One region of the Rheinheimera baltica genome, then DNA from elsewhere that is predicted to be linked to it. Evidence: riboswitches for the same ligand, from Rfam matches in the RefSeq annotation. Region 1 holds a riboswitch; the other holds the start of a gene.

The links. A riboswitch is a leader RNA that binds a small molecule or an ion and turns the genes downstream of it on or off. The one in region 1 is predicted to bind thiamine pyrophosphate.
Region 2: linked by a shared signal. The riboswitch ahead of thiC (phosphomethylpyrimidine synthase ThiC) and the one ahead of ORJ00_RS08475 (TonB-dependent receptor) in region 1 are both predicted to bind thiamine pyrophosphate.

What each region holds. Positions count from the first base shown of each region.
Region 1 is NZ_JAPJDY010000004.1:211,448-226,653, reverse strand. It holds gene ORJ00_RS08525 (MotA/TolQ/ExbB proton channel family protein) at 1-645, opposite strand, end outside; gene ORJ00_RS08520 (energy transducer TonB) at 645-1,469, opposite strand; gene ORJ00_RS08515 (TonB-dependent hemoglobin/transferrin/lactoferrin family receptor) at 1,469-3,772, opposite strand; gene ORJ00_RS08510 (EF-hand domain-containing protein) at 3,792-4,406, opposite strand; gene ORJ00_RS08505 (DUF4198 domain-containing protein) at 4,417-5,214, opposite strand; gene ORJ00_RS08500 (S9 family peptidase) at 5,368-7,491, opposite strand; gene ORJ00_RS08495 (MerR family transcriptional regulator) at 7,677-7,859, shown strand; gene ORJ00_RS08490 (choline/ethanolamine kinase family protein) at 7,863-8,726, opposite strand; gene pnuC (nicotinamide riboside transporter PnuC) at 8,678-9,307, opposite strand; gene ORJ00_RS08480 (YkoF family thiamine/hydroxymethylpyrimidine-binding protein) at 9,304-9,552, opposite strand; gene ORJ00_RS08475 (TonB-dependent receptor) at 9,564-11,651, opposite strand; TPP riboswitch at 11,691-11,787, opposite strand; gene ORJ00_RS08470 (nidogen-like domain-containing protein) at 11,951-12,775, shown strand; gene ORJ00_RS08465 (methyl-accepting chemotaxis protein) at 12,834-14,468, opposite strand; gene ORJ00_RS08460 (cation diffusion facilitator family transporter) at 14,671-15,206, shown strand, end outside.
Region 2 is NZ_JAPJDY010000009.1:20,499-35,704, forward strand. It holds gene ORJ00_RS15025 (Nramp family divalent metal transporter) at 1-850, shown strand, start outside; gene ORJ00_RS15030 (HesA/MoeB/ThiF family protein) at 868-1,617, opposite strand; gene thiE (thiamine phosphate synthase) at 1,607-3,208, opposite strand; gene ORJ00_RS15040 (thiazole synthase) at 3,198-4,001, opposite strand; gene thiS (sulfur carrier protein ThiS) at 4,004-4,201, opposite strand; gene ORJ00_RS15050 (FAD-dependent oxidoreductase) at 4,198-5,313, opposite strand; gene thiC (phosphomethylpyrimidine synthase ThiC) at 5,316-7,238, opposite strand; TPP riboswitch at 7,354-7,468, opposite strand; gene ORJ00_RS15060 (sugar phosphate nucleotidyltransferase) at 7,539-8,480, opposite strand; gene ORJ00_RS15065 (DUF3718 domain-containing protein) at 8,631-8,996, opposite strand; gene paeA (polyamine export protein PaeA) at 9,179-10,483, shown strand; gene ORJ00_RS15075 (DUF5610 domain-containing protein) at 10,509-11,162, opposite strand; gene ORJ00_RS15080 (MATE family efflux transporter) at 11,239-12,606, opposite strand; gene ORJ00_RS15085 (MFS transporter) at 12,713-13,909, shown strand; gene ORJ00_RS15090 (pseudouridine synthase) at 13,850-14,605, opposite strand; gene ORJ00_RS15095 (RNA polymerase sigma factor) at 15,047-15,206, shown strand, end outside.

The DNA.
Region 1 (15,206 bases):
GGCAAAGCGCTTAAGCCGTGTAATCACGCCTTTATTAGCCCGCTGCAGCGCGTTGTAACCCAGCACTGCCGGTATCGCTACTGCCAGGCCTACTGCCGTCATGATCAGCGCTTCGCCGACCGGGCCGGCGACTTTATCAATGCCGGCCTGACCGGATACGCCGATGCTAACCAGCGCATGATAAATACCCCACACTGTGCCAAACAGGCCGATAAAAGGCGCGGTTGAGCCCACAGATGCCAGCACCGGCAAGCCGCGCTGCAGTTGTTGTACATTGTCGTCAATAGCATTACGTAAGCAGGCGCTAAGCCAGTCATTTAAACTCAGCTGGCCGTGTAAATCGGCTTTATGCAGCCGGTGATGATCCACTGCCGCCTGGCCTTCTTCGGCCAGCATACGGTAAGGGCTGGCACTGCTGCCCGGCTGCAACAGCTGCAAACCTTCGGCAAAGCTTTGGGCATGCCAAAAGTCACGCGAAGCGTTATTGGCAGGGCGCAGATGCCACAGCTGAAGGCTGCGCCAAATAATGACGCTCCAACTGGCCACCGACATTAGCAGCAGTAAGATTGCCACGCCTTTGATCACCCAATCGCCCTGCGCCCACAGCGCTGCCATGCCATACGGATTATCTGTTAGTTGCGTCATTATTTCACTCCTTCAGTCAAGGAAAACTCCAGCCGCTGGCGGTATCGGTAAGCTATGGCTTGGCCGCCACGCTGCGCCGGTTGATAGCGCCAGTGCTGCACCGCCAGCAACGCCGCCTTGTCTAGCCTGGCGTAACCACTGCTTTGCGCTACCGTGACATCAGCTACCTTGCCGCTGGCCAGCACAGTCAGCTGAAGTACTACCGTGCCTTGCTCGCGCAGTTTGCGCGATAACTGCGGATATAGCGGTGGAGCGTTATAGTGCACTGTCGCGTTTAGCACCGGGGCAGACACAGGCACAGCTGCAGCCGCTGCGCTATGCTTAGTGGCCGCATTATCGGCAACAGTATCAACAACTGTGTCGGCAACTGTGTCGACAACAGTCGCCGTGTCAGCTAACGAGACAGGCTCCGGCGGACGCTCGGCTGGCGTAGCTGGCTGAACAGGTTTGGTTACAGGCTTATCGGGCTTAGCTGATATTACGTTGGGCTGCTTAACCGCGGTGGTTTTTGCCGGCGCCCTAACAGGTTCAGGTATAAGTTCGGTTTCAGGTTTACGTTCAGGCATTTGCTCTGGCACCCGCTTTTGCTCAGACTTTGGCGACGACTGCGCTGCAGCAGCTTGTGAGGCCGGTTGTTGCACAAGTATGCCGGTTAACACTGGCGGCTGTGTTGTTAGTACACTGCTGTTGGCTGGGACCAGAACCCATACCAGCGGTAATATATGTGCGGTTAATACCGTGCCCAGCGTCAGTAAAAAGCCCCCTGCTTTAGCAGCAGGGGGAAGGCTGTGCGCCAGCGGTTGCATAGCGGCAAGAGAGAACATTAAAAGCTGTAGCTGATAGCCAGTTTGGCATAGCGGCCGGGTTCACTGTAACGCTGTAAACCTTCACCGCCCGGCAGCACGCCGCCGCGCACGCCACTGCCCACCCAGTTGGTAACAAACCGTACCCGCTGCCATTGGTAATATTCTTCGTCGAACAGGTTATAAATACCGGCACTTAAGTGCCACTGCGGGCTGATTTCGTAGTTGGCCATTAAGTCGACTACGGTGTAGCTGTCGGTCAGATACGGGTAGGTTGCGGCTTCACTGTCATCGGCGTTGTAAGCATCTTTGGCTTTCTTCGCCGCGTTGTGGGTAATATTTGCTGTCAGGTCCCAGTTGGCAGCATCGTAGCGCAGGCCCAATACGGCAGAGGCCGGGTTAACACTGCGCAGAGGCTCACCATCTTTGGTTTCGCCATCGTTGTAGGACAGCGCCAGCCGCGAGCTAACAGCGCGGCTGATGCGCCAAGCCGCTTCCAGCTCTACCCCTTTAACATCGGCTTCGCCGGTATTGGCCATAGTGGTATATTGATTACCCTGCGATTCAGTACAAACGCCGCGGAAGCAACTCTCGTAAACAGTATCGGGGTTTTGCAGCAATACTACGGTATCTATCATATCGCTGTAACGGTCATTAAATATCGATACGCCAAACAATACCGTGTCGGTTTGATAAAGGTAACCGGCTTCCAGATTCAGACTGCGCTCGGCTTTTAGATCCGGGTTGGCGATACTGCCCAGCAGGCCCTCTACTACTAAGCCCGAAGCTTTTTCAGTGCGGCTAACCAGCGAGGTAGGCGCGTACATTTCAGCCACTGTTGGTGCGCGAAAACCGCGCCCGGCCTGCAGCCACACTTGCTGGGCGGTATCCAACTGATAAGTCAGATTGCTTTGCCAGGTAAAGGCAGAAAAATCGACATCAGCGACGGTTTGCGTATAGTCACTAAACTGCTGGTCAAACTGCGGGCGGTATTTTAGTGCATCAAAACGGCCACCCAGGCTTAATGTCCAGCGCGGAGCCAGCTTAACAACGTCGCGGGCATACAGGCTTATTGCCATTACGTCAGTTTCAGGCACCTGATCCGGGTCAATGACCGGCGGGCTGGCCAGCACGTCAGTCTGGCCGATATAACGCCGGTCTATCGCAGCGTACTCCACTTTACGCTGCTCAACTGAACCACCATAAAGCCATTGCTGCTGCACAATGTTGCCAAACAGTTCTTTATCCAGCGCTACCGCCAGCTTTAATTGTTGTTGCTTAAAGTCACGGTCTTCACTGCGCAGACAGGGCGATACTTCGCCATTGCTTGCACCGCTGCAGCCGGTGGTTAGCATAGTGGTTAGCCCATTAGTGTAATTGGACTGGTAATCCAGGATGGCATTGACACTATCAGCAAAAGTTTGCGCCGCCAGCCACTCATACTGCAGACCAACGCGCTTGCGCTCAATGTCATCATCGCCATGGCGTGATAAATAGGTGCTGTCTAACCTGGATTTATTATCCAGCTCGCTGTGTTGGCTAAAGTATTCACCGGTCCAGCCTAGCCGCTGAGTGTCATTTAACTGATATTGTAACTTAGCCAGAATGTTATCACTGCGGTAATCCAGCGGATCAGCAAGGGTGCGACCGGCACCGCTGATATTTTCACCGGCGTGGGCCGTTTGGTTTTCTTCCCCTTCGCGGCGGGTGTAGACCAGCAAGGATTCCAGCTTACCGCTGCGGTTTGCTAGTGTGGTGCTGAACGAGGTTTCATCATTTAATCCGCTAAAGCCGGCTTTTAGCCCCAGATGTCTGTCGTCACCTTGTGGCGCAAGGTAGTCAGCCGGATCTTTGGTAACAAACAATACCGCACCGGCCAAAGCACCACTGCCGCCAGCAATGGCGTCGGCACCTTTGATAATTTCAACCTGTTTTAACGCATCAATGTCCACACCGCCACGGGCAGAGCGGAAAAACTCATAGGCAACAAAGGTGGGCGGGTCCAGCGTTTCGCCCAGCGACAAACCGTCGACGGTAATAGCGACCCGATCGCCGTCCAGGCCGCGGATATTAAAGCCGTTACTGCCAAAGCGGCCCATATCGGTGGTGGTTACGCCCGGTACAAAGCGCACCACATCGGCAATATTCTGCGCCTGTTGTTGCTGCAGCTCAGTGGCACTAAGCTGCTGCGTTTGTTTGCTGTTGGCTGTTTGCAGCGACTGCGCGGTTACCGATACCGCTTCCAGTTCTGGGGTTGCGGTTTGTGCCAACAGTGGCAAAGCGATAGCATGGCTAATTGCCAGCGCCAGTAAGGTGTACTGCATAATGTTCTCCTGGCGAGTCTTAGTTGCTATCTGCCGTGTTATTAGCAGTGCGGGCAATTTGTTGGTCTAACCGGCCAGCAAATTCACTGACATATTCGTCGTAACTCAGCATAGCGTCGCGGTTGCTATCGACAGCGACAAACTGTGCCCCACGGCCTTGTTCATATTCGGCGAGGCTTACGCTACCATCATTATTGCTGTCGTACATCGCCAGCATGCCCTGTACTGAATGAGTGGTTGGCATTTGCAGCAGGCGTTCACGCCTTGGCTGTGCAGCGCGCTGGGCTTGTTGCCGGTTTTGTTCTGCCTTGGTTTGCTCTGCCCTGGTATCCTCGCCACGCGGCGCCGGCTTGGGATCGGCGGCAGACAACACGCCATCCTTATTAGTGTCCAAATAGCCAAAGGCGCGATCACCGGAGCGGCTAAACTCAGCGCGGCTGATATAGCCGTCTTCGTCTTTGTCCAACGCGTTAAAACGCACATGAGTCTGGCGCAAATGGCCGGCCCGTTCGGCAGAGAGTTGCTGTTGTTGAGCAGCTGTTAGCTCAACTTTGCTAACAGTACTGCTGCAACCGGCCAGATAAGCACTGCTTAATGCTAAAAATAGGGTAGTAAATAAAGGGGGCTTGTTCATATCATCTCCGTTACTCAGTAACTTCCAGCACAACGCTGTAGGTATAGCTATAGGTTGGTACCTCAGCGGTATTGGGTGCAGCAGTGCGGTAACGGCTAACCAGCAGATAGCGGCCTTGTTGTTGCGGCACAAAACTGATAACCCCGGTACTGTCGCTGGTTAGCTGATGCGTTGCCTGCTCATCATTGGCGCCTTTGGCCACCAGATAAGCATTAACATTTTGGTGCGGCAGCGGCTTGCCGTTGTACAGCACCCGGGCTCGCACCGTACTGTCGGTATAAAGGTCATTAGGGTGGCTTAAAAACTCCAGCTCTAGCGCCTCGCCGGTTGCTTGTACCGCGACATGATCCGGTGCGCCTTTGCTAACATAAGTTTCGGCCCGGGTAACAGCCTGAAAATGGGCGATAGATTTGGCCCCTGCCGGCAACACAAAAGCCGGGTCGCGGCTGTTTTTGCGCTCGCCATTTAGCTCGTAGGTGTGGAACACCGCACCATAGCGCAAGCCGGTGCTAAAACGGTAAGTGCCGTCGGCATTGACTTTATGCTCGGCGGTTGCACGGGTTGTCGCATAGTGCACACTAAGCGGTACTTGTGTTTGCCCGGACGGTGTCAGTACAACAAAGGCACTGTTATCAAACACCGCTTCTGGCAGAAAAAACCGGTCGGCAAAGGCCGCGTCTAGGCTTACCCAATCACCGCGCACCGGTTCAAAACTGGCGGGGTTTAAATAAGGCACATGGGCAAGCACAGTGAAATTAGTTGCCGATAGTACAGTAGCAAAAACGACCGATTTAAGTGAAACAGACATTGCAGCTCCTAATGATAATAATTCTTATTAACAAGCAAGCAGCACTTTAATCGAAACCTCAATAACATGCAAATGATAATCATTACTATTTGCATGTTTAGCAATAAAAAAACCGGGCATGATACCCGGCTTTGTAAGGTAAGCAGTTTTAATTTACTGATTAATACCGAGCAAATTCAGAATAAAGGCATATTCCTCAGCAATTTGTGCCTGACGGGCAAAACGGCCTGATTTACCACCGTGCCCAGCTTCCATTGTGGTTTTAAACAGCAGCGGGTTGCTATCTGTTTTATGAGTGCGCAGTTTGGCTACCCATTTTGCCGGTTCAAAATATTGTACCTGCGAGTCATGCAAACCGGTCGTCACTAACATTGCCGGATAAGCTTGCTTACTCACTTGATCGTAAGGCGAATACGACAACATGTAATCATAATAAGCTTTTTGCTTAGGGTTACCCCATTCGTCAAACTCATTGGTCGTCAGTGGAATACTCTCATCCAGCATAGTGGTCACAACATCAACAAAAGGCACATGTGCCACCAGACCGCGGTATTTCTCTGGCGCCATATTCGCCACCGCGCCCATCAATAATCCTCCTGCACTGCCGCCCATACCAAACACTTTGTCTTTTGCAGTATACTTCTGAGCCACTAAGTAATCGGTTACATCGATGTAATCATTAAAGGTGTTAATTTTATTTAATAACTTACCATCCTCATACCACTGCCGGCCCATTTCCTGTCCACCACGTATGTGCGCGATGGCAAATACAAAACCGCGGTCCACCAGTGATAACACGCTTGAGCGGAACGATGGATCCATTGAGGCACCATAAGAACCATAAGCATACTGATACAGCGGCGCAGTGCCGTCGCGCTTAACGTCTTTTTTATACAACAGCGAAACCGGCACTTTTACACCATCACGCGCGGTTGCCCACACCCGGTCAGTGACATAATTATTTTTGTCAAAACCACCGGGCACTTCAGTTTGCTTTAACAGCAGCTTTTCACCCGTTTGCATATTCAGCTGATAGACACTGGCAGGTGTGGTCAACGAGGTATAGGTGTAGCGTAAAAAGTTGCTGTTTTGCTGTGGGTTTACCTCAAAACCTGCAACATAAGCCGCTTCATCAGATGCGACATAAAACGCTTTGTCAGCAGCATTCCATGGCATAACCTTAATACGGCGTAAGCCGTCGCTGCGCTCGTTGATGGCAAGGAAGTTTTCAAACGCAACAAAGTCCTGAATAAACACACTGTCGCTGTGCGCAATTAGGGGCTGCCAGTTATTGCGGTCACCTATTTTGTCTGCTGCTACCGACATAATACGGTAGTTAGGAGCTTGCCAGTCAGTTTGAATAATCCAACGGCCATTCACATGGTCAGCACTGTATTTTACATCGCGCTCACGCGGTGCAAGGCTTTTAAAGTCACTGCCTGGTTTGCTGGCATCTTGCACCTTTATTTCGCTGGAGACCGTGCTACTGGTGTATATCGCAACATAGTTATCATCGGTGGTATTGCCCACGCCCATATAAAAACTGTTGTCTGTTTCTTCATACACCAATTTTGCGTTGGCCGGCGCCTGTCCAAGCTTGTGCTGCAACACCTGCGTGCTAAGTAAGGTAACCGGATCATTTTTTACTACATAAAGCGTCTGACTATCTTTGGCCCAGGCAATACTGGCTGATAAGCCGGCAATAACATCTGACAAATCCTGGCCGGTACGAAGATCGCGCACTTTTAACGTATACTGACGACGGCCACTGTCATCTTCCATATAGGCAATAAAATTCTGATCAGGGCTTACCTGCCAGTTTGATACTGCGTAATAGCTTTTGCCTTTAGCTAATTCATTGATATCAAGCATGACCTGCTCGCTACCACCTGCAAGTGCCTTTCGCAAATATATTGGATACTCTTTGCCTGTTTCATAACGACTATAATAGCTGTAGTCGCCTTTGGTATAAGGCACTGAACTATCGTCTTGCTTAATGCGGCCGATAATTTCTGCTGTCAGCTTATCGGTAAGTGCTTGATAGCCTGCACTGTAATGAGCAAAATAGTTATTTTCCTGATGCAAATAGTCTAGTACCGTCGGTGAGGTTCTGCTGTCGTCACGCAGCCAGTAATACGGGTCCTGCCGCTCGCCGTGCGTTGATTTCACCGCATAAGGTTGCTGCACAGCCAGAGGTACAGGCAGCTCAGCCGCTGTGACCCAACCACAATTTATACAGCTTAAACTTAACAGGGCTATCGCATATTTATACATCATGATTCTCCGATTCGGTTTGGCACAGAAATTAACATGAAAATTACAGACTGGCGAAGCTGCTTGTGACAAAAAGTGTAACGGAGTATGTTTATCTGCTGATATCATACACAGGGCAATTTAACCTATTCACAAATGGCTGATTTTAGGCTATTACTTTTAGGTTTATTACGTATAAGGAAAACAAAATGGCGTTAATGACGGTTGAGCAGGTAGCAGAGTTTTTAGGTGTGCAAACCATTAGGGTTGAACGTCTGGCGCGGGAAAACTTATTAGTTCCTGCTGAAAAAGACGAAAGTGGCAAACCCATGTTTAATGAAGATGATGTAAAACGCTATAAAACGCTAGCTGAACGACTCGGCGGGCTTTGATATCTACACAGATAACTGCAGCAAGCGCTGTTGCCAGCGCTTTGCCTGTTGCTGATAGCCTGGTATTGCCAAATACCAAAGCCAACAGAAACCACAATACAGTCGCTTTGCAGCAATTAATTTTTTTTCTATTACGGTATTAAGCTCGGATTGCTGGCGCAAGCCAACATATTCCTGCAACATAGCCATTTCTTGTGCTGGCGTTAAATTAAAATGTAAGCTTATCGCCGCCAAATCCAGGCTGCTGTCTGCCAATTGACTGTATTCAAAATCAAGTAACCACAGCTGTTGGCCAGCAAACAGTATATTATCGGCATGTAAATCCAAATGACAGAGCACGGTATCGCTTTGTAAAATATGCATTTGTTCTGCTGCATTACATAATAGTGCCACAAGTTCAGCATCCGGTTTATCGCTTTCAGGTAACGCCATCACTAACTGCTGCAAATAAACCGAACACTCCAGCAGCGGGGTTTGCACCGACAATTGGTGGAATTTGGCCAGTGCCGTAAGCAATACCGTTGCACCATGCAGGTTATAGTCGAATGCCACACCTAACGGAATATACTCACTAAGCATAATCTGATAATGGTTGTTTAAACACAACGGAGGCGGCGCTAGATTCTGTGCGGCAGCAGCATGTTGGCAGCGCAACTCTTGCTGCCGGCAAACCATAGAATCAGCAGGATAGCAGCGCAGCACATACTCACCACGCGCGGTTTTAACATAATAACTTTGATTGCTTTCACCATGAGACAGCGGCTTAACCTGCAACGGTGGCTGGCTGACAAAAAATTCCAGCCGTTGGCATAACCGCGTTACACGCTCAATTTCACTGCTGGCTGCTGCTGATAATGACTGCGCCAAATAAAGTACCCTGCAATAGCGATAACCGTATACAGCATAAACAAGCCGGTAAGAAAATACAGATGTTTTTGCGCATATACGTAAATAGATACCGCATCTATTACTACCCAATACAGCCAGTTTGATACCAGTTTACGTGCAACCAAAAATGTCGCCATAACACTGAACGCGGTGGTTTGTGCATCAAGATAAGCAAAATCAGCCTGCGTATAGCTTGCCATAAACATCCCCAGCACCCAGCCTGCCAAAGCGGTTATGACAATGAGCACCAGATGCCATTGCCAACGCCATTCAAACACCGAGCCCTTCGCACCCGGTGTTGCTTGGCGCAGCTGTTGCCATCGCCACCAGCCATACAACGCCATACCTGCATAGTACAGCTGTAACAGCGCATCTGACAGCAATGCCGACTGCCACATAACATGGGTAAACAACAGCGTACTCAGCAACGCCGCTGGCCAACACCACAAACTGTGTTTCAATGCCAATATCACATAAGCCAATGCCAACAACGTTGCCACCAGCTCAAGGCTATGCATTAGCTGCCATTGTGCAATAGCCTGCGTGATAAGCTCATTCATGGCCGCAAATCACCATGGATAAACTTGCAGACAAACACCACCTTACCGTAACGTTCAAACGACCATTTAATGCATTCCTGCAACGCTTGCATTACTGCTTCATACTCGCCAAACAATTGGGTACTCATCGTGTTGGTTAATACTGTCACGTCTGCGTAAGTGTTTAACTGCTCAATAAAGCCAGTGATGGGGCCAATATAGTCATCGGCCAGCGGATATTTACTAATTTCTACTGATAATTGCATTATTGTCTCCGTTAAAACTGGTAGCTGGCGCTCATACCAACGCGGCGCGGTTCAGCAAACTGCTCATAAACATGCGGCGCGTAACCGTCTCTTGGGTCATTACCAAAATAAAAGCCGCGTACGCCAATGTCTTTGTCCAGTATATTGCGTGCCCATAGCGCAAGCTCCCAGTGTGCAAGCTGATAACTGATCCGCGCATTAAGCAACTCATAGCGTGAGGAGCGGGCGTTATGGCCATCTGAGTAATAAAATTCATCCTTGCCCTGTACACTGACATTAACCAGTAGTGCTTCACTTAGGTACCAATCTGCCGCTACACTATATTGAAACCGTGGTGCCTGAGCTTGTTCCCGCCCGGTAAAAACATCCCCATCTAAGGTGATATAGCGGCCTAATTCGGTTTTGAGCCAGCTAGCCGACAAAGACAACGCAAACTGCGCATGCAATTGCAGCCGGTTTTCCATCTCAATACCGTAATTCCGGCCACTACCTGCGTTATCAATAAAACCGGCAAACTGCGGCCCGCTATCCGGATTTAGCCAGCCTTTTACCTGCATGTCTTCACGCCACATATAAAATGCAGCAACACGTGCGCTTACACTATTGTCAAGCGCCACTCCCTTCACGCCAAACTCTGCGTTATACAGCGTTTCAGGTTTAAAACTGGCTTTGCTACTTAGATCTGCAAGGCTGTCATCCGCCGCTTTGGCTAACGCATCGCCATTTACACCACCGGCTTTATATCCGCGAGATGTCAGTAAATAGATTAACGCTTGCGGGTTTACCTGATAGTTCAAGCTTAACTTTGCCCCCCACATAGTGTCATCATTGTTGATACTGCCGCCGCTGCTATCGCTGTACTCATCTTCGTAACGTTCAAGACGCAGGCCTGATGTCAAACTCCAACCGTCTGAAAGTGGCGTGTTTATTTCTCCATATACCGCCGCATTGCTGCGGCTTAACTCGCTAACAAAAGCATCTGCTTGCCACAGATCCCAATTCCAAAATTGGCGGGTTAAATCAAAGCTTTTATTGGCTGCATAAAGCCCCAATACCCAATCACTGTTACCAAGTTTGCCCTCAGGCGAAGAAATAAAGCGATAGTCCAGCGTTAACTGGTCGCGCTGACGTAAATAACGGTCAGTTGTAGAATACTCATCGGGGTGCAGTCCAACATAACTCCAGTCTTCGTCAAAGCCATAGTCACTGTCAGCTGTTAAATAACTCAGCTGAGCAAGCACATTAGCAAACGGCAGGCCGCGATAATCTGCTTGCAGCGCAATGGCCTTACTGCGAATTAGATCCTGACCTGGCTGATCTGACAAGGTGGTGCGGTTACGATCTAATGAGAACGCATCATAACCGTTGTTTTGGTCGACAAAGTGACTAACTAACTGCAGCGTAAGCGCATCTGAGGCTTGATAGCGCAGCTTTAAACGCCCGGTAAATTCGTCGATATTATTAGTATCATCACGATTCAAGTAGGTATTTTCGATAAAACCGTCAGAGCTTTGCTGCTCAAGTGACAGGCTATAGCCTATTTGCTTATTCACACTATTACTAAACTGTGCGGCTAACTGACGACTATTAAAATTCGCTAACGTTACACTGGCTTTACCTTCCGCAGCAGCTGTTGGGCCCTTGGTCGTCAGGTTTATCATGCCTGCCAGTGCATTTGCGCCAAAGCGGGTAGCTTCAGGGCCGCGAAATACCTCTAGTTGTGCCAAATCGCTAATGCCGGTAATCCCAAGCCCGGAGTAGTCAATTCCATCGACCAAAATACCTACCGAAGGGTTAATAGTATCGACAAATTCACTACGCTCTCCGATACCGCGCACCTGAATATAACGGCCGCGAGATGCCCCAGCAGTAAAGTTTACATTAGCAAGTTGATTGAGCACATCATCAAGATGCTGCGCTGAGGTACGTTTAGTATCTTGCTCACCGACAACGGCAACACTGCCTGAGATATTCTGTAACGCTTGCTGACGGAAATCGCCTTGCACACGAATACGTTCGACGGCCGTTTCAGCATCAGAAGCATAAAGAGGGTAGCTACTGCATATTGCAACAGTAATTAATGACGGTATAAAACGCATTTTCGTATGAATCTCCAAAAAAACAGAGATCACACCAGCTTGAGGAGTTAGCACCATCCCTCCGCCGGTATAATCCGGATCAGGTTCTAAGGGTTTGCCTTTCGGCATCTCAGCAATTGCACCCCTTGGTTGCGTCGCAAGTGTATAGCTTTTTCAAATCCATCGCAATATTAGCCCCCGCAATGACAGTTTTTTTTACATCAACAAACCAGATGGTACGTAATGCTTTGAAATAAATAAATTATTTTAATGGCGCATTTATTGCATTGCGAGCACGACATTAATTAATGGAGACTAAAATGTTAAAAAAAGCACTTGCTACAGGGATTTTGACATTATCACTTTGCGCGCCAGCCTTTGGCGGTGCAATTACCGCTGGTTTCAATGATTTTACCCTTAATCCAAATGATGATGGTTCTACAGGAGCCGTATCTATCGGTTTTGATGTAGATTTTTTTGGCTTGGTTTTTAGCCAATTATTTGTTAATAACAATGGCAACATTACCTTTGACAGTCCATTGTCTACTTTTACCCCTTTTGATTTAACGTCAACTGGCCGGCAAATTATTGCGCCATTTTTTGGTGATGTTGATACCAGCGAAAACGGTTCACCTGTCACTTATGGCTACGGCTCATTTGATGGTATGGATGCATTTGGTGTAAATTGGGTTAATGTTGATTATTTTTCTAGCTCAATTACTCATACCAACTTCAATAGCTTTCAACTGCTTTTAGTTAATCGCAATGATATTGCGGTTGGCGATTTCGACATTATCTTTAACTATGACAGTATCTTATGGGAAGCAGGCACGGCAAGTGATGGTGATGCCAACGGCTTAGGTGGTTCGTCTGCCAGGGTCGGTTTTTCCAATGGTACTGGCAATGCGGGCACTTTTTTTGAATTGCAAGGTTCAGCCATCAATGGCGCTTTGTTAAATGGTGGTGCTAATTCGCTGATTGACGGACGCCTAAACAGTAATATGGATGGGCGTTATATTTTTAATGCCCGAAATGGCGATATTACTGCTGAGCCAAACCCAGTTCCAGAATCTGGCACAATGATTTTATTGGCTACAGGTTTATTGCTTATTGGTAGTCGTAAGCTGCTTAAACGTAAAGCTTAAGTCAATACAAGATCTGTTGGCGGCGCTTTTGCCGCCACAGAGACTCTACATGTTCGCGTTATTTTTGCTCAAACACCAACCAGTCATCATTTAATTGCTTTGCCAGTTGATTAAGTTGCTCACTTGCTTTAGCTGCAAGGCCAGCACCTGCGCTTAATTGTGAGATATCGCCGTTTAGCAGGTTAATACTGTTAGCAATATCCGTTGAGACAATTTGCTGTTGCTCCGTAGCACTACAAATAGTTAGATTTGCCCCAGCAATACTTTCAACAGCACGAGCCAGTTCTGCAAATCGCTCTCCTGCACTTTGCGCCAAGGCTACGTTGTTATCAGCATCACTATATGCCTGTTGCATAGCGTCGACAGCACTTACCGCCCGTTGCTGCAACTGACTAATCATCTTATCTATAGATTCAGTTGCTTGCTGTGTATTTGCCGACAAGGTGCGCACTTCATCTGCAACAACCGAAAATCCACGGCCGGCTTCGCCAGCACGTGCGGCTTCTATCGCTGCATTAAGTGCAAGTAGGTTGGTTTGCTCTGAAATTTTACGGATCACATCTAATACGGTCGAAATCTGGCTTGACTCCTGCTTTAGCTCGCTTACAGCCTGAGTACTGTGTTTAAGTTGTTGCGTCAGCGCAGCAATACCTTTCGCACTGTCGGATGAGACACCTCTACCAGCATTACACAACTGCTCGGCTTTTTGTGCAGCATCAGCGGCGTTTTTTGCGTTACCGGCTACATGCAACACACTGGCGCTCATTTGCTGCACTGCTGCAGCAAGCTGCGCAGCTTGATCAGCCTGACGTTCAGCACTGTTACTGACATCATCACTACTTTGAAAAACGGTTGCTGCCTGCGCACTTAGCGCCGTTGCACTGCTACCTAGTCTGAACACCAACTGTTGAAAATGCGCTATCATCTGATTTAATGCCTGCGCAGCTTCTGCAACTTCATCTTTGCCGCGGGTATCTGCCCTTAAGCTTAGATCTGACTGTTGTTGCACTTGCTTTACTATGTCGCGTAGTGCCCATAATGGCTGACACACTGAACGCTGTACCCGCCAAATTAGCACACTGATTAACAACAAAAGTATGATCCCAGCAATTAAATAGGCTTGGACCAACAGCGCAGTAAATTGCTCCGCAGAATCACGAACTTCCGCACCTGCGGCTAATTGTTTTTGAATAAAGGCTTCGGCCAACTTGGTAAAACCGGTAATGCGTAGTTCAATTTCATTATTCACAGTAGATTCATTGAGAATACGCACCAACAGCGCGTCACTGCCTGCATAGGTTATCCACTCTTGGTAGTGCTTAATGGCTTTTTCAAACGCCTGATCTAATTCTGCGTAGTGTTCTGCATTGTTTTGCTTTGGCCGACTATTAGTAAAGCCTAGCCATTTGGCCTCTGCCAGCTGCAAGTGTTGCTTTATCGCCTCTTCTGTTGCCTGAGCAGATGCCCATCCGGTACGATACTTGCGTATGTCTTGCAGTGCCGTTTGCTGCAGGATTTGCTGTACAGACATGACATCGGACAAAATAGCCAAGTGATCGTTGTAGAGTGTATTGAAAAGCTTATCTTTTTCTTGAACACTGAAAAATGCCGCAATTAATACCAAAACAACCATGACTAACGGTATAGTACCCAACAGTAATATCCGACCAGAAATTTTCAGTTTTGCCAGCACAAGTCAATCCTCAGCGGTGTTCACTAAGCGTAAGTCTATGCCTGCAATATGACAAAATTGTGACACCGCTAGCTTGATGTCATCTTAATGTCATGGCAGTAATTTGGTTTAATTATCTTATATAAGCAAGATACCCTAGGTGACTTTGCGCTGACGCTGCTCTAGACTGCAATTATCGCCTTGAAATGTGCCAATAACCTCTATGCAAAGCCTACGACCGCGCCAACTACTCATGCTGTCTTTATTGGCGGCTTTTGCAACCATGGCGTTAAAGACCCTCGCTTGGTATATCACCGGCTCTGTTGGTTTTTTGTCTGATGCAATCGAGTCACTGGTGAATGTAGCTGGTGCAGGTTTTGCACTATTTATGGTCACCTTAGCACGCCGTCCTGCAGACGATAATCATCCTTATGGGCATAGCAAGGCAGAGTATTTATCTGCAGCTTTTGAAGGGGGCCTGATCGTACTCGCCGCTCTGGCCATCTGTATCACAGCGTTAGAGCGACTAATTAATCCTCAGCCCATTTCTACGTTGGGTATTGGTACCACGTTTATCGTATTGGCCAGCCTGATAAACCTTGGTGTTGCGTTTTTGTTGTTGCGTGGGGGCAAACACTATAATTCACCCGCATTAGAAGGCGGGGGCAAACACTTGATGACCGATGTCTGGACCACAACCGGCGTTATTGCGGGCGTCGCATTGGCTTCGATTAGTGGTTACAGCTGGTTAGACCCGCT
Region 2 (15,206 bases), on a different contig from region 1:
GCTAATCGGGGCTGTTGCGGCCTTGGTGTTATGGTTTGGTCAGTACAAGCTGATTGAACGCTGTTTAATTGCGTTAGTGTTGCTGATGAGTCTGGCGTTTATTGGCACTATGTTGCTAACAAAACCGGATATTTTTGCACTGTTACAAGGTGCGTTTTGGCCGGTGATCCCAAGCGGTGCAGTGCTAAGTGTGGTGGCATTAATTGGCACTACTGTGGTGCCTTATTCGTTATTTTTACATGCAGCTGCATCAGCGCAAAAATGGCCAAAAGCGACAATATCCACAGCCGACGCCTTACACGCTGCGCGGCAGGATATTGCGCTGGCCATTCCACTGGGTGGTTTAATTTCCATCGCTATTGTGTCCACCGCTGCAGCGGCTTTTTTTGGCCAACAGCAACCGCTGGAGAATGTGACCCAGCTGGCGCAGGCACTTACGCCGTTATTTGGCAGTGCCGCTACCTGGTGTTTGGCGCTGGGGTTAATCGCAGCGGGTTTGTCGTCAGCCATTACTGCCCCGTTGGCGGCGGCCTATGCGTTATCGGGTATTCTGGGTAAACCGTTAAATTTAAAGCAACCGGTGTTTCGTCTTACCTGGTTGCTCATTATTATCAGCGGCGTTTTGTTGTCTTCACTGGGTATTAAACCGGTCAAGGTTATTTGGTTTGCTCAGGTCGCTAACGGTATTTTATTGCCGTTGATTTGTCTGTGTTTGTTGTTGGCAATGAACCACACTATGCTGGGCAATTATAAGAATAGCCGTTGGCAAAATGCGCTGGGTATCATGGTGTTACTGGTAAGCCTGGTGCTTAGTGGCCGCAGCCTGGCCTTGGCGTTTGCCCTGGTTTAACAATCATTACATTGGTATCACTCTGTTTGATGACAGCAGCGGGGACAAGCAGACGAGGTATTTACCTGATACGAGCTTAGCCCAAGTGCTGTGCCGGTAAATTGCCACAACCGGGCGTTGAAAGTGGGAGAAATAATCTGCTGAATTAACAGCATGGCTTGTAGCGAGCCGATAACACCAAGCAGCGGCGCTAATACACCCAAGCTGCTGCAACTCCCTGCCGAGTCTGTCAGATCAGGAAACAGGCATTGATAGCACGGGTAAGATTGACGGGCAAAGGGCCAGAGCATTAACTGGCCTTGTTGTGCAATTGCGGCTGCGCTGAGTAAGCTAATACCTTGCTGCTGGCAGTGCATATTGATCAACTTCCTACTGGCAAAGTTGTCAGTACAGTCTAGGACCCAATGCTGTTTGGCAAGTAACGCCGTGGCGTTGTTGCTGTTAAAATGCGTATCTATGGCAATAACATTTACATGCGGGTTAAGCTGTTGTAATTGCTTTGCCGCCACTTTAGCCTTGTTCTGGCCGATATCCTGCTGTCGAAACAGGATTTGGCGCTGCAAATTAGACAGTTCAATAGTATCGGCATCGACCAGTGTCAGCTGGCCAATACCGGAGGACACCAAATACTGACTTGCCGCATTTCCCAGCCCACCGCAACCTATCAGCAATACTTTGCTCTGTTTTAACGTAATTTGACCTGCTTCTGCTATATCAGGCAGCATTAGCTGGCGGCTATAACGCATAAACTCAGCGTTACTCAGCATGATGTGCTCCTTTAACGTGCTGGCTAATTAATGCCTGCATTTGTTTTACCCATTGTTGCGGCTCAGTGGCATTAGCAAAGGCTTGTACCATTGCCAAATTCGTAATACCGCTGCCAAGCACAAGATGGGCATTGTCAGCATTAATGCCGCCAATGGCGACCAGTGGAACTGTGTTGAATAGCGCGCAGTAATATTTAAGTTTATGCAGGCCCTGAATTTTACCCGCCATGTTTTTAGTTTGGGTGTTAAAAATTGCACCAATGGCGATATAGCTTGGTTGTAGCTGCTGTGCCCGCAATAATTTGTAAAAGGCATGGCTGGATACGCCAAGCCTAAGCCCTGCTTGTTGCAGAGCCAGCAGATTGGCAGTGGTGATATCTTCTTGCCCAAGATGCACACCATAAGCTCCCAGCTCCAAAGCCAGCTGCCAGTGATCATTAATAAACAGTTGCACATCATGCTGCTGACACAGGTGTATTGCCTGCATAATGTCATGTTTTAGTTGAGTACTTGTTGCCTGTTTTATCCGCAGCTGTAGGGTTTTCACACCAGCAACCAAGGCCCGTTTTAATGCTTCAACCGACGGCACAATAACGTACAACCCCAGCGGGGCTTTTAGCGGTTTAAACGCGGGCGAAAGAGTCAATGGTGTAACTTGCGTTAAACTGGGCGTGACATCAGCAACAGGGTTAGTTTCAGATAATGTGGGTAAATAGCGGCTGTCGCTGGGTATGCCGTAGTGCCCCGGACACCCCGTGTTAGCGTTAATGGCAATAGGTTGATGCAACGCCTGGTTGATATAACTTTTTGCCAACACAAAAGCATCTTCCAGCGGATAACCCAGCGCCAATGCCGCTGCCACTGCGCTACTAAAGCAACAACCAGTTCCACGACTAAAAGCATGATGCTGGCGCGGGCTGCTAAGGGCGACATAGTGGGTATAGGCACTGTGGCCGTGATAGCGAAAGGGACTTGCTATAAAAAGCTCGTCAACTACCTGACTTTGCGATGCACTGTGACCCCCTTTAACGATGATGGCTTTAACACCTGCTTGAAACAATTGCTGCAGTGCCGCTGTTTTATGGCTTAGGGCAGGGGCTTGCAGTGTAAGTGCCCAAAGTTCTGGCAGATTAGGGGTGAGTATGTCCAATTGAGGTAGCAAATACTTAAACACCGCCTGATACAGTGTCGCGCCTGCCAACCTGTCACCGCTACTGCTTATTGCAACCGGATCGTAAAGTACCAGTAATGTCGGATTTTGCTGACGCAGTTGAACCAGCAACAGGCTTAACCAACGCACGTGTTCGGCAGTTGCCAATAAACCAATTTTTATCACGGCCGGGCAAGCGTCTTTAAGTAATGCGTCGGCTTGTTGCTGTAACAGTGTTACCGGCATCGCCATTACTGCGTCAACGCCATTGCTGTGCTGAGCAGTCACCGCCGTGATTAGGGTACACAAATGTACCGGCTGCGTTTTGCTGGAAAAACTCTGTAGCGTTTTTATATCGGCGGCAATACCCGCTCCAGCACTATTGTCAGAGCCTGCGATGCTCCAAACGATAATGGCGTTATGCAGCGGCTCAGTGTCCATTTTGTGTCTCCTGCAGCCAAAATGGCATGCCAAGTACCGGGGTAGATGGGCTGGCTAAATGTTGTGGTGGCATGGCTCCAGCTAAAAACGCAGACCGACCGGCATGTACCGCGTTGGCAAAAGCTAAGGCCATCAATGGCGGTTTTTTAGCCAGCGCCACAGCAGAATTTAATAGCACACCATCAAACCCCATTTCCATTACCTGGCAAGCATGGCTGGGTAAACCCAAGCCTGCATCCACGATTAACGTCGCCTCAGGCAGTCGCTCTCTTAAGGTGCGCAACGCGTATGGGTTTAGCACGCCTAAACCCGTGCCGATGGGCGCGGCCCAGGGCATCAGTACTTTGCAACCCAGTTCAAACAAGCGTTTACACAGCACCAGATCATCGGTGCAATACGGCAGCACATTAAAACCTGCTGCGAGTAATTGCTCAGCAGCGCTTAACAGTAAAACAGCATCAGGCTGCAGGTTGTAGTCATCGCCAATTAGCTCTAGCTTAATCCAGTTGGTATGGAATATTTCCCGCGACATCTGTGCCAGTGTTACGGCCTGTTGTACCGTATGACAGCCAGCAGTGTTGGGGAGCAAATGCAGATTAAAACTGCGTAGCCCTTGCCAAAACTGTTCGCCACCGCGCTGCTCAGGGGCCTGTCGGCGCAAACTGAGCGTTAGGGCAGCGCAGCCACTGGCGGTGATTGCTTGCTGCATTATTGCCGGGCTGGGGTATAGCGAGGTGCCAAGAATCAGTCGGCTAGGCAAGGCTGTACCATAAATATCAAGTGTTTCAGACATCGTTAACCTCCAGCTATTGGGCTGACAATATCCAGCTGATCACCGGCCTGTAGCAAAATATCCTCATAGGAAGCTGCTGCGACAAAATGGCCGTTTAACGCTACGGCGAATGGCGCGTTAAAACGCGTTAGCAGCGCTGTTAACTGGTTAGATGTTAAGGTTTCAGCCTGACCATTTAACCAGATGGTTAGCTTAGTCATTGATTGACTCCTTTGAGTAAGCCAGGCATCGGTGAGCACTGCGCAGCTTCCTTATGCTGCAGTTGAGCTATCGCAGCTTGTGCGACCTGTTCTGCCAGTGCCGGGCCTAATAAAAAACCATGCCGGTGTAGGCCATTTACGCGGATTACGCCAGGTTGTTGTATCAGGTTAGGTTTATTGTCAGGCAATGCCGGGCGCGCAGAAGCTTGCAGGCTTAAAATTTCAGCTTCGGCAAACGCCGGGTCGATGGCATACAATGCGGATAATAATTCCAGTGCAGAGCGCACCGAGGGGGCAGTTTGCTCGTTTGACTCAAGCTCTGTCGCGCCAATAACAAAAATATTGTTAGGTTTAGGGGCGATATACAAAGCATAACGAGGGTGTAAGAGCCGCACCGGGCGCGATAGTTTAACCGCGGTTGACCGCACGCGTAATACCTCACCACGAACGGCTCTTAACGCACTAATTTGCGGCTTGGCGCCTAAACCACGGCAGTCGATAATCAGGTCGGCCGATTGCAGTTTACCGTTACAACGTAGTTGATTGGCCTGCATGTCGACGTGAGATTGCGCCTCCAACGACACTCCACGTTGCTTTAGTAGTTGCAGGCTTAACGACATAAATGCTTGATTGTCCAGCTGGCCTTCTGCCGGCAACAAGCAGCTATGTAAAAAGCGATCCGCCAATGCAGGTTCTAAAGCGGCTAGCTCTGTTTTGTTTAGCCATTGTGGCTGGTATTGCGCATGATGTTTTATTTGGCTGACAAAATGCTGTAACAGATGTTGCTGTTGCGGATGAGCTAATAGTATTGAACCTCGCTGCTGTAAGGCAAAATCGGGCAGTTGCTGTTGTAGATTGTGCCACAGCGCGATGCTGCGATAAGCCAAATCCACTAGTGACGAGTCAAGCAATACTGACTCTGCCAATGGCGCTAGCATCGCTGCAGCAACGTGAGCAGCAGCGTTTTGAAACGCTGCTGTATTGGGGCTGAAATTACCTTGTTCTAACAACCGAATGCGAGGTGTTGCAGGCCATAGATTTGGTTCAGATAACGCCAGCGCACAAAGGCGCCCCATCAAGCCGCCACCCGCTATAATCAACTGTGGGCGCATGTTTAATCTCCATCAAGCTCTGTATCGGCTTTGTGATACAAGGCGGCGCCATGCTGTCTGAATTGGCGGGCTTTGGTTTGCATACCTTGTTCGGCATCTAGTTGTTGCACCGCTATTTTCTCTGCATAGTCGCGTACATCCTGACTAATTTTCATCGAACAAAATTTCGGCCCGCACATAGAACAAAAATGAGCAACTTTGCCAGATTCCTGCGGCAAGGTTTGGTCGTGATAGTCGCGTGCGCGTTCAGGATCCAGGCTTAAATTAAATTGGTCCTGCCAGCGAAATTCAAACCGGGCTTTAGACAGGGCATCATCACGCAGTTGCGCACCAGGGTGGCCTTTGGCTAAATCGGCGGCATGTGCTGCAATTTTGTAGGCAATTAAACCTTCTTTTACATCGTTCTTATCTGGCAAGCCCAGGTGTTCTTTTGGCGTGACGTAGCACAGCATGGCACAGCCGTACCACCCAATTTGCGCGGCGCCAATGGCGGATGTTAGATGATCATAACCAGGGGCAATGTCGGTGGTCAGTGGCCCTAAGGTGTAAAAAGGTGCATCAGCGCAGTATTCCTGCTGTAACTGCATGTTTTCGCGGATCAGTTGCATGGGCACGTGTCCAGGGCCCTCAACCATGACCTGTACCTCCTTTGCCCAGGCGCGGTGTGTTAGTTCTCCTAAGGTCTTTAGCTCAGCAAACTGCGCCTCATCATTGGCGTCGGCGATAGACCCCGGACGCAGGCCATCACCCAGGCTAAAACTGATGTCATAAGCGCGCATAATGTCGCAGATATCATCAAAATGCTGGTAGAGAAAGTTTTCCTGATGATGTGCTAAACACCATTTGGCCATAATAGACCCACCGCGTGACACGATACCGGTTAAGCGTTTTGCTGTAAGTGGCACGTAGGCCAGCCGCACGCCGGCGTGGATAGTAAAATAGTCAACGCCTTGTTCTGCTTGTTCAATCAGGGTGTCGCGAAATAAATCCCAGGTCAGATTTTCCGCTATGCCGCCAACTTTTTCTAACGCCTGATACAGGGGCACAGTACCAATGGGTACCGGGCTGTTACGGATAATCCACTCGCGGGTTTGATGAATATAGCGGCCGGTAGATAAGTCCATTACCGTATCTGCGCCCCAGCGTGTGGCCCACAAGAGCTTTTCCACTTCTTCTTCAATTGAAGAGCTAACCGCCGAATTGCCTATATTGGCATTAACTTTTACCAGGAAGTTACGGCCAATAATCATCGGCTCTAGCTCTGGATGATTAATATTGGCAGGTAATATGGCGCGGCCAGCCGCAATTTCCTGTCGGACAAACTCGGCAGTAATTTGCTGTGGTAGGGTTGCGCCAAAGCTTTGCCCCTGGTGCTGTATTCTGGCATCCGCTGCGGCCTCTGCGTTGGCTCGGCCTAAGTTTTCCCGAATGGCGACGTATTCCATTTCTGGCGTGATAATGCCCCGACGGGCATAGGCCAGTTGAGTAACTGGTGAGTTTCCGCTGGCTTTGCGTCGTGGAGCCTGTTGCTCAAAACGCAGTGCCTGCAGGCTGTCATCTTGCCATTGCTGGCGGGAGTAGGCCGAACTAAAGTCTTGAATTATCTCAGTGTCACCGCGCTGGGTAATCCAGTTTTGCCGCAAGGGGGCTAAGCCCTTGCGGATATTAATGTCAGCATCTGCACACGAGTAAGGCCCAGACGTGTCGTACACCCGTACCGGCGCATTAGCCTGTAACAGGGGGGCAACGTTACTGCCGCCAATAACACTGTCTTGTAGCGCAATTTCGCGCATGGCGACGTTAACACCGGCATTGCTGCCAGCAATGTAGATTTTACGACTGGCAGGATAGGGTTGGCCTTGACGCTGCAAAATATATTGTTCAGCGTCAGCGCGGGCGGAACGGCGATTGTGTGGTTTTGACATAAAGACTCCGATGAAATAATTAAATAGTTAATTTTCAACAGAGCTTGGGAAAAGCGTGGACGCTCATCTGACGATGAACTGAAAGAATGCACCAACACGCAGACGGATCTGTGACGGTGTTGGCGCTCTTGTTCCCTCCGCAGGTATTATCCTGTTCAGGTTCCACGGATTCCGCCCAGAGGCGGTCTCAGCTGACAAACCAGGTTTGTGCAGCACTCCGACAAGCTAAGTGTGGTTAGCATAAACAGCTTTATTTTTATCGGCAAGAGGTAATTGCACGGAAATTACGTATCTGGCAGCTTAAAAATAAAGCGGATGAGCTAAATCCAGGCTATTTCTTTGCAGTTTGCTGACACAGTGTTTAGTGTTTGATTTGGGTAACTCTGATGCAAGAATCGGCCATAACTGCGTGTTACCCTCAAGCCATTCGGGGTGGTGTAGAATATCCAGTTTACTTTGGAAATAGGCTGACAGCGTACCGACATCTTGCCAATACTGGGGCAGGCTTTGCTGGCCGGGAATGGTGTTATTGCTAAAGTCGTATACACAGGCTTGTTGCTGGTTAAATAGTTTTGGCAGGATGTCATGGCCAAAATCGTGAGGTTTATCTGAAGCAAGCTTGGCTAAAAGTTGACACAGATAGTTAGCATTAAATAAATAATTACCCATTGACGCAAGAGCATAACCCGGCTTGTTTTTTATCTGCTTAATGTTACCACTCGGTTTTTCAGCAAAACCACAAACTCTTTGCTGCTTGTCGGTTGTAATAATGCCAAATTGATGAGCATGCGAGACCGGTACGGCGACTGCGGCAACGGTAACGGCTGCTTTATGGTGTTGATGAAACGCCAGCATCTGGCGATAATCCATTTTATAAATATGATCAGCACTTAGAATGGCAATAACATCGGCGTGATAGTGTTGAATAACGTCAAGTAAGCTAGCGACGGCACCGGCTGTACCTTGCTGAAGATGCGATGGCGCCTGATGCACTTTTAACTGGCCATCACGGTTAAAGCGAGGCTGCCAAAAGGTGTTTAAATGCCGGTGTAAAGCTGCAGGGCGGTATTGTGTTAGCACCATGACCTGGTGAAAGCCAGAGTGCCATAAATTACTTAACACAAAATCAATAATTCTGCGCTGGTACGCAAAAGCTAGCGCAGGCTTACACTGTTTTTGTGTCAGCGGCCTTAAACGGCTACCTGTGCCGCCCGCCAATACGATGCTAAGCAATTTACACACAAGCCGCTCTTACGATGTAAACAAGGTGTAGCAAGCTTAGCTGATAACTTCATAGTTGGTTTGATATATATCAAATGAAAAGCGAACATAAAAAAAGCGCCATAACGGCGCTTAAGTTAGTTAAACATTTTCAGCCCGGCAACCAGCAGGCTATTCACCAATGCGTGTACGTATTTCGTTTACCAATGGCGATGAAGCAAAGCCATTTGCATCAGCCCATTGTGGATAATCAAACGCGGCTAAGGTTTTAGACGGCATTTGTTTTACAATAAAGGTACCTGATTCATAGGCGTCACTTCTAATAGCGAACTGCAGCATATTTTCGTTGTTGCAGGATATGCTATCAAAAATATTGCGTAGGTTTAGTTTATTATCTGACAACAGCTTACGTAGCTGATTGCGGTTATCGTCTTTAACATAACCGCACATAGTGCCTGCCAATTGTTCATTTGCTTGCACCGTAGACAACGAAGAAACTAAGAATAAAGCACTAACACAGAGTACTGTTTTTAACATTGGATTCTCCAATTAAAGGGGGTTGCTGCAAAATTATAGCCAAGCTTTTAGGATGAGGAGTAAAAAAAAAGCATTATACGATGAATATTTTCAGATAGTTAGCAATGTTTAGCGACAACAAGCGCTATAATAGCGGCGTTTAAGTAAGCTGCGTCCGTTGCGAAAAATGCCAAGGAGATACCATGACTACACTGGAATATATGCTACTGATGTTATTACTGGTGGGCAGCAGTGCATTCTTCTCCGTATCTGAAATTGCACTAGCGGCATCCCGCAAGATGCGGTTGCGTTTAATGGCCACCGAAGGCGATATTAATGCTGCCAAGGTGCTGGATTTGCAGGAGCATCCGGGTAACTTTTTTACTATTGTCCAAATTGGTTTAAATGCCGTAGCGATTTTGGGTGGTATTTTAGGTGAGTCAGCCTTTACCCCTTATTTTACCGCCTTATTTTCTTTGTTTTTTAGCCCGACTCTCGCGGCCAATATTGGTTTTGCTGTGTCAGTGTTTTTTGTTACAGCCTTATTTATTTTGTTTGCCGATCTTATGCCAAAGCGCCTGGCCATGATTGCGCCAGAAAAAATTGCCACCCGAGTGGTGTCGCCAATGCTGTTTCTTATTACTGTATTCAAACCCTTAGTCTGGTTATTTAATAGCCTGGCCAACCTGTTTTTCAGTTTGTTTAATGTGCCAACGATGCGCAAAGATGATATTACACCCGACGATATCATTGCCATGATGGAAGCTGGCGCCCAAGCCGGTGTATTGCAAGAGCATGAACACCAATTGTTGGAAAACGTGTTCGATATGGAATCACGCACAGTAACATCGGCTATGACGGCGCGTGAAAGCTTAATTTTCTTTACGCTGAATGAATCGCAGGACAACATTAAAACGAAACTTGCAGAGCATCCGCATGCTAAATTTTTGGTGGTGGATGGCGTTTTGGACAAAGTCATTGGGTACGTTGATACGCGTGATATCTTGCTACAGGTACTACATGACCAGCCTATTTCATTAAAAAAAGAGGGTATAGTACGGGCACCGCTGATTATTCCTGACACCTTATCGCTTTATGAAGTTTTAGAGCACTTTAAATCAGCCGGCGTTGATTTTGCCATCATCATGAATGAATACGCCTTAGTAGTAGGCATAATAACCCTGAAAGACGTAATGAGTATTGTGATGGGAGAACTGGTGAGCTCAGAAGAAGAGCAGATAGTGGCTCGTGATGCGAACTCCTGGCTGGTTGAGGGGTTAACGCCGTTACAAGATGTCATGCGGGTGTTGGATATTGATAATTTCCCTAACCCCGAGAGCTATGAAACTATCGCCGGTTTTATGATGTTTACGTTGCGGAAAATTCCAAAACGTACCGACTTTGTTTTGCACGGCGGCTATAAGTTTGAAGTGGTTGATATTGATAGCTATAAGATTGACCAGCTGTTGGTCACCCGTTTGGCAAAAATTGAAGCGGCTGAAAAGTAATAAGCTATCAGCCGCCGGATAGCGTTTAGGCTTTTGGGTTGTTGATGACGTTATTGGTCTTGTCAGTTAGTTCATTTTCAACTGGCTTATCACTGCCGTTATCATCTTGCGCTGGAGGATTGGCGGCCAGCTCAAGCATTTTTTCTCTAAAGTTTTGCAGCCCTTGCATTACCAGACCATAGGTCTTGTCTACATCAGATTCAATATCACCTTCAAACACCTTCAAGCTGGTTAAAATATCCTTGGCGTCTGCAAAGCCTTTTTCAATGCCTTCGCTTATCAAGCTCATAAAGTTGTCTAGCCGCTGTTCTTCAGCTGTGTCGGGGTCTAGTTCTTTATAGCGGCTATAAAATGCTGTGGCGTAGGCCGTTATGCGATCTGCCGTGGCTTCAGGCGAGGTATCAATCCCCGAGTCATACACTTTTTGCGCTGCGTTTTCGCCCAACACTGGCTCTAACTCGGCATTGATACCCTCTAAAGCGGTTTTAAATAATAAACTTAATGAATCGTTGTTACTGCGCAGCGAGACTTCTTCATTTGCCCGCAATATGGCCACATTCTGTGCTTTTTTCGCCTGGGCTTTATCGCTCTCGACCGGAACCTGATCGGTTTTTACGGCGTTAGCATTTCGCTTGTTAATGCCGACGACAGAGGCATTGTTGCTGGAAGTGATCGACATAGTGCAGCTCCTGATTAATCTGGCATATAAACACTGAGTTAAGTATAGCCCGTTACTGCTTATCGGCAGCGACGGGCTAAACATTAGCTGATTTTAATCGAATACCAAAAAAGAGTTGTTGCCGCCATTGCTGAAGCAGGTAATAAGCCAGTATGACACTGCGTAAGGCCATAAATACACATAATGCAGCCCACAAAGCATGGTTTTGCCAGTGCGAAAGCAGGTAAAAACACAGCATAAACCCAAGCAAAGCTAACAGCATACTGTTGCGCAGTTGTTTGCCTTGAGTAGCACCAATAAATACGCCATCCAATAAATACGCCCAACTGGCGACCAGTGGTAGCAGTATCATCCAATTTAGGTACTGAGCCGCCTGTTGTTGCACGCTAACAATACTGGTTAACAGCGCAACAAAGTTATGGCCAAGCAGCGCATAGCTCAGGCTAAAGAGTAACGAAAGGATAAGACACCATAGTGCAAGAATGCCAAGATTGGCGCTGAGTTCGGTTACATTATTACGGCCAATAGCACGGCCGACCAAACTCTCTGCAGCATAGGCCAGGCCATCCAATGCATAGGAGACCAGCATTAAAAAGCTCAGTAGTACGGCATTAGCGGCGACAATATTGTCGCCATAGGTAGCGCCCTGAAAGGCAATAAAGACAAACACGGCTTGTAAACACAGGCTGCGTAAAAAAATATCCCGGTTTAATGCCAGCAGCTGACGACTGCCTTGTAAGTTAAAAGCACGCGGTTTAAGTGCTGAAAATATTTGCGCACCAGCACTTTTGTGTAGTAAATACATCGCCAGCAATAACGTCGCATAATCGGCCAGTACCGAAGCCAAAGCAACACCCTCAGTGGTCCAGTCCAACCCCATGACAAACAACAGATCAAGTACAATGTTGATAATGTTGCCCCACAGTAACATCCACATGGGGTAACGCGCATTTTGCTTGCCAAGAAACCAGCCCATAAGTACTAAATTAACCAAGGTGGCGGGAGCACTCCAAATCCGAAGTTTAAAGTAAATAACCGCTTGTGATGTCACGTCGGTGCTAGCGTCACTAAAGTAGATAAGTAATTGCGCTATGGGCTGCTGTGCGCACAACAACACGATACTAAGAACTAATGCCAGCGAAATGCCTTGTTGTAAACAATGGATTGTTTCAGCTTCGCTATTGCGACCATGCGCCTGAGCGGTAAGCCCTGTCGTACTCATGCGTAAAAAGCTAAATAAAAAATACACTAAGCTGATCACGCTGCCACCCAGTGCAACCCCGCCCAAATAGCGTGCATCATTTAAATGGCCAACGACGGCAGTATCAACTAAGCCAAGCAGCGGCACACAGAGATTAGACAGCACCATCGGCAGCGCAATAGCCGCAATTTGACGTTGGCGCGACAGATTAAAAAACACCGCCAGCATACGAGATAACCTCAAGCTAAAACGCTGATGATACAAGCTGTGATAACCTAATGCGACCTTCTAAGCGTAGTCAAATGGCTTTATACTAAGCGCTCGGTGGTTTGTTGTCAGGGTGAAATGTTTGATTGAGTATAAAAGCCCGGCGTTTTATCGTGCCACCTTTGCCTTGTGTCTGGCGGCAGTGGTGGTATTTGCCAACCTGCATTTATTACAGCCTTTACTGCCGGTGCTCAGTCGCGATTTTAATCTTACGCCACTTCAAACCAACTGGGCTTATACCATAGGTACGCTTAGCCTCGGCTTATCGCTTTTAGTCTATGCGGCGTTGTCTGATGCCTGGGGCCGGAAAAAACTGTTGCTGTTTACCCTGTCTGGCATGACATTGACGACATTGGCATTAACACAGGTAGAAAGCTTTACTGCTTTGCTATTGTGGCGCGCGCTTCAAGGCTTTTTTCTGGGTGGGTTACCGGCCATTGCGATCGCCTATATGGGCGAGGAGTTTACTAAGCCTGCGGTGGTCGCGGCAGTGGGGTACTACATCAGTGCCAATTCGCTGGGCGGCATCAGTGGGCGTTTAATGGCTGGCGCGCTGGCCGATATTGGGCATTGGCAATGGGTATTTTGGCCGGTAGCATTGCTTAGTCTGTTAAGTTGTTATTTTGTCTGGCGTTTTTTACCCAGTGCGGCGCGTTTTAGTACCAGGCATTTTAGCGCTAAGCAGGCGCTTACCGATAATCTGTATCACCTTAAGCAGCCCTTACTGTTGCTGACATTCCTGATTGGTGGTTTAAATTTCTTTATTTTTCTAAATCAATACACCTATATTTCCTTTGTCCTTTCAGACACGCCTTACTCGCTCAGTAGCGTTTGGATTGGGCTGCTATTTGTAACCTATTTTACGGGCACTTTAGGTTCAGCCTTGTCAGGCAAGGTTGCGCTGAAAATAGCGCCGCCACTGGGCATGGCCGCTGGCGTGGTGATATTGATGTTGGGTACTTTATTTACCTTACATAGCAGCTTAGTTAGTATTGTTCTGGGCTTTTTTATTAACGCTTTTGGCTTCTTTTTATGCCACTCGTTAGCCAGCAGTTGGGTTAATCACTGCGCTAGCCGCGCTAAAGCCAGTGCCAGCGCATTGTATCTGGTGTTTTATTATGTTGGTGCCAGTACCGGCGGCATTTACCTGCAGCCCTTTTGGCAGTGGTTAGGTTGGCAAGGTGTGGTTATTGGCGCAGAGCTAATGTATGGCGTGACACTATTGCTCTGTATCTGGCTGTACGTTAAGGCGAAGCGCCTGCAATTGCTGAAGTTCTGATGCGGTAAGGTCGCGCATAGCACCAACGGCTAAATTACCCAGTTCAATACAGTCTAGGCGGATGCGTTTTAATGCCGTAACTTTGTAACCACAGGCCTTACTCATATAACGAATTTGCCGATGTAGGCCTTGTGTCAAAGTAATGTGGAATTGTTTTTCGCCAAGGGCAATCACGTTACAGGGGCGGGACTGATAGTGCCGTTCACCCACTTGCCAACTTACACCTGATGCCATTTGCTGAATAAACTGTGCATCAATGCTTTTATCCGTCTCTACCAGATAAGCTTTTTCATGCAGAAAATCGGGATGCATTAACTGCTGGCTCAGGGCTCCATCGTTGGTGAGCAGCAATAAACCGCTGGAGTCTTTATCCAGCCGGCCAACAGCAAATAGCCGATGTGGTAAATGGTGTATTAGCTGATAAAGGCTAGCAGGATTGTCAGCTTTGACATTGCAGTCTATCCCTACAGGCTTGTGGTACAGCACGTAGTGTAAAGGAGGCGGCGCAGCTAACGGCTGTTGGTCAATACAGACAAGGTCGTGTTGTGACACCTGTAGCGTGTGTCCTGCCAGTGTATTATTAACGGATACTCTGCCAGCGGTAATAAGACGTTCTGCAGCACGGCGGGAGCAAAAGCCGCTGCGGGCAATCCACTTTGCAAGCCGATGCTGTTCTGCTTGTTTATGTTGTGTCACAACGTTTACTCATTTCAAGGTAAGCTGGTAATGGTAACTGATCTGTCGCAAATAAATCATTGTGTTGTAACAAAATAGCGTAATACTGCAATGGCCTTCAACGGCAATTTGTTCCTTCTTACGTGCACTGCACGTAGAAAACTAGTGCTTTTTCTTCAACCGGGTTTTACCCGGTTTTTTTTCGCCGGATAATCCAGCTTCATCAAAGCTTCCCCAGACAGTAACAAAACTGAAATCAATTTCGCGCATAATGGTTGCAGTTACACCTTCCTTCCTGGATTATTTCAGCACTATTTAGTGTCGGGAGCTAAGCTCCCGAATTTCTTTTTTAAAAAAATTTTACTCACCTTTAAACCTTTCGAATTACCCTACCGACTAAGCTGACAATACAAACAAAAAAGATGTTCTGAATAAGATATTCCGAACCCACTAAGGGCGTTTATGGCAATGGAGATTGCGCAGGCAATCGCGGCAGCAAAACACGGCGATAAGCAAGCATTTCATCATGTTTATCAGCAGTTTGTCGGTCGGGTATATGCTATTTGCTGGCGACTTTTGGCAAACAGGCAAAAGGCGGAAGATGCCTGTCAGGACGTGTTTA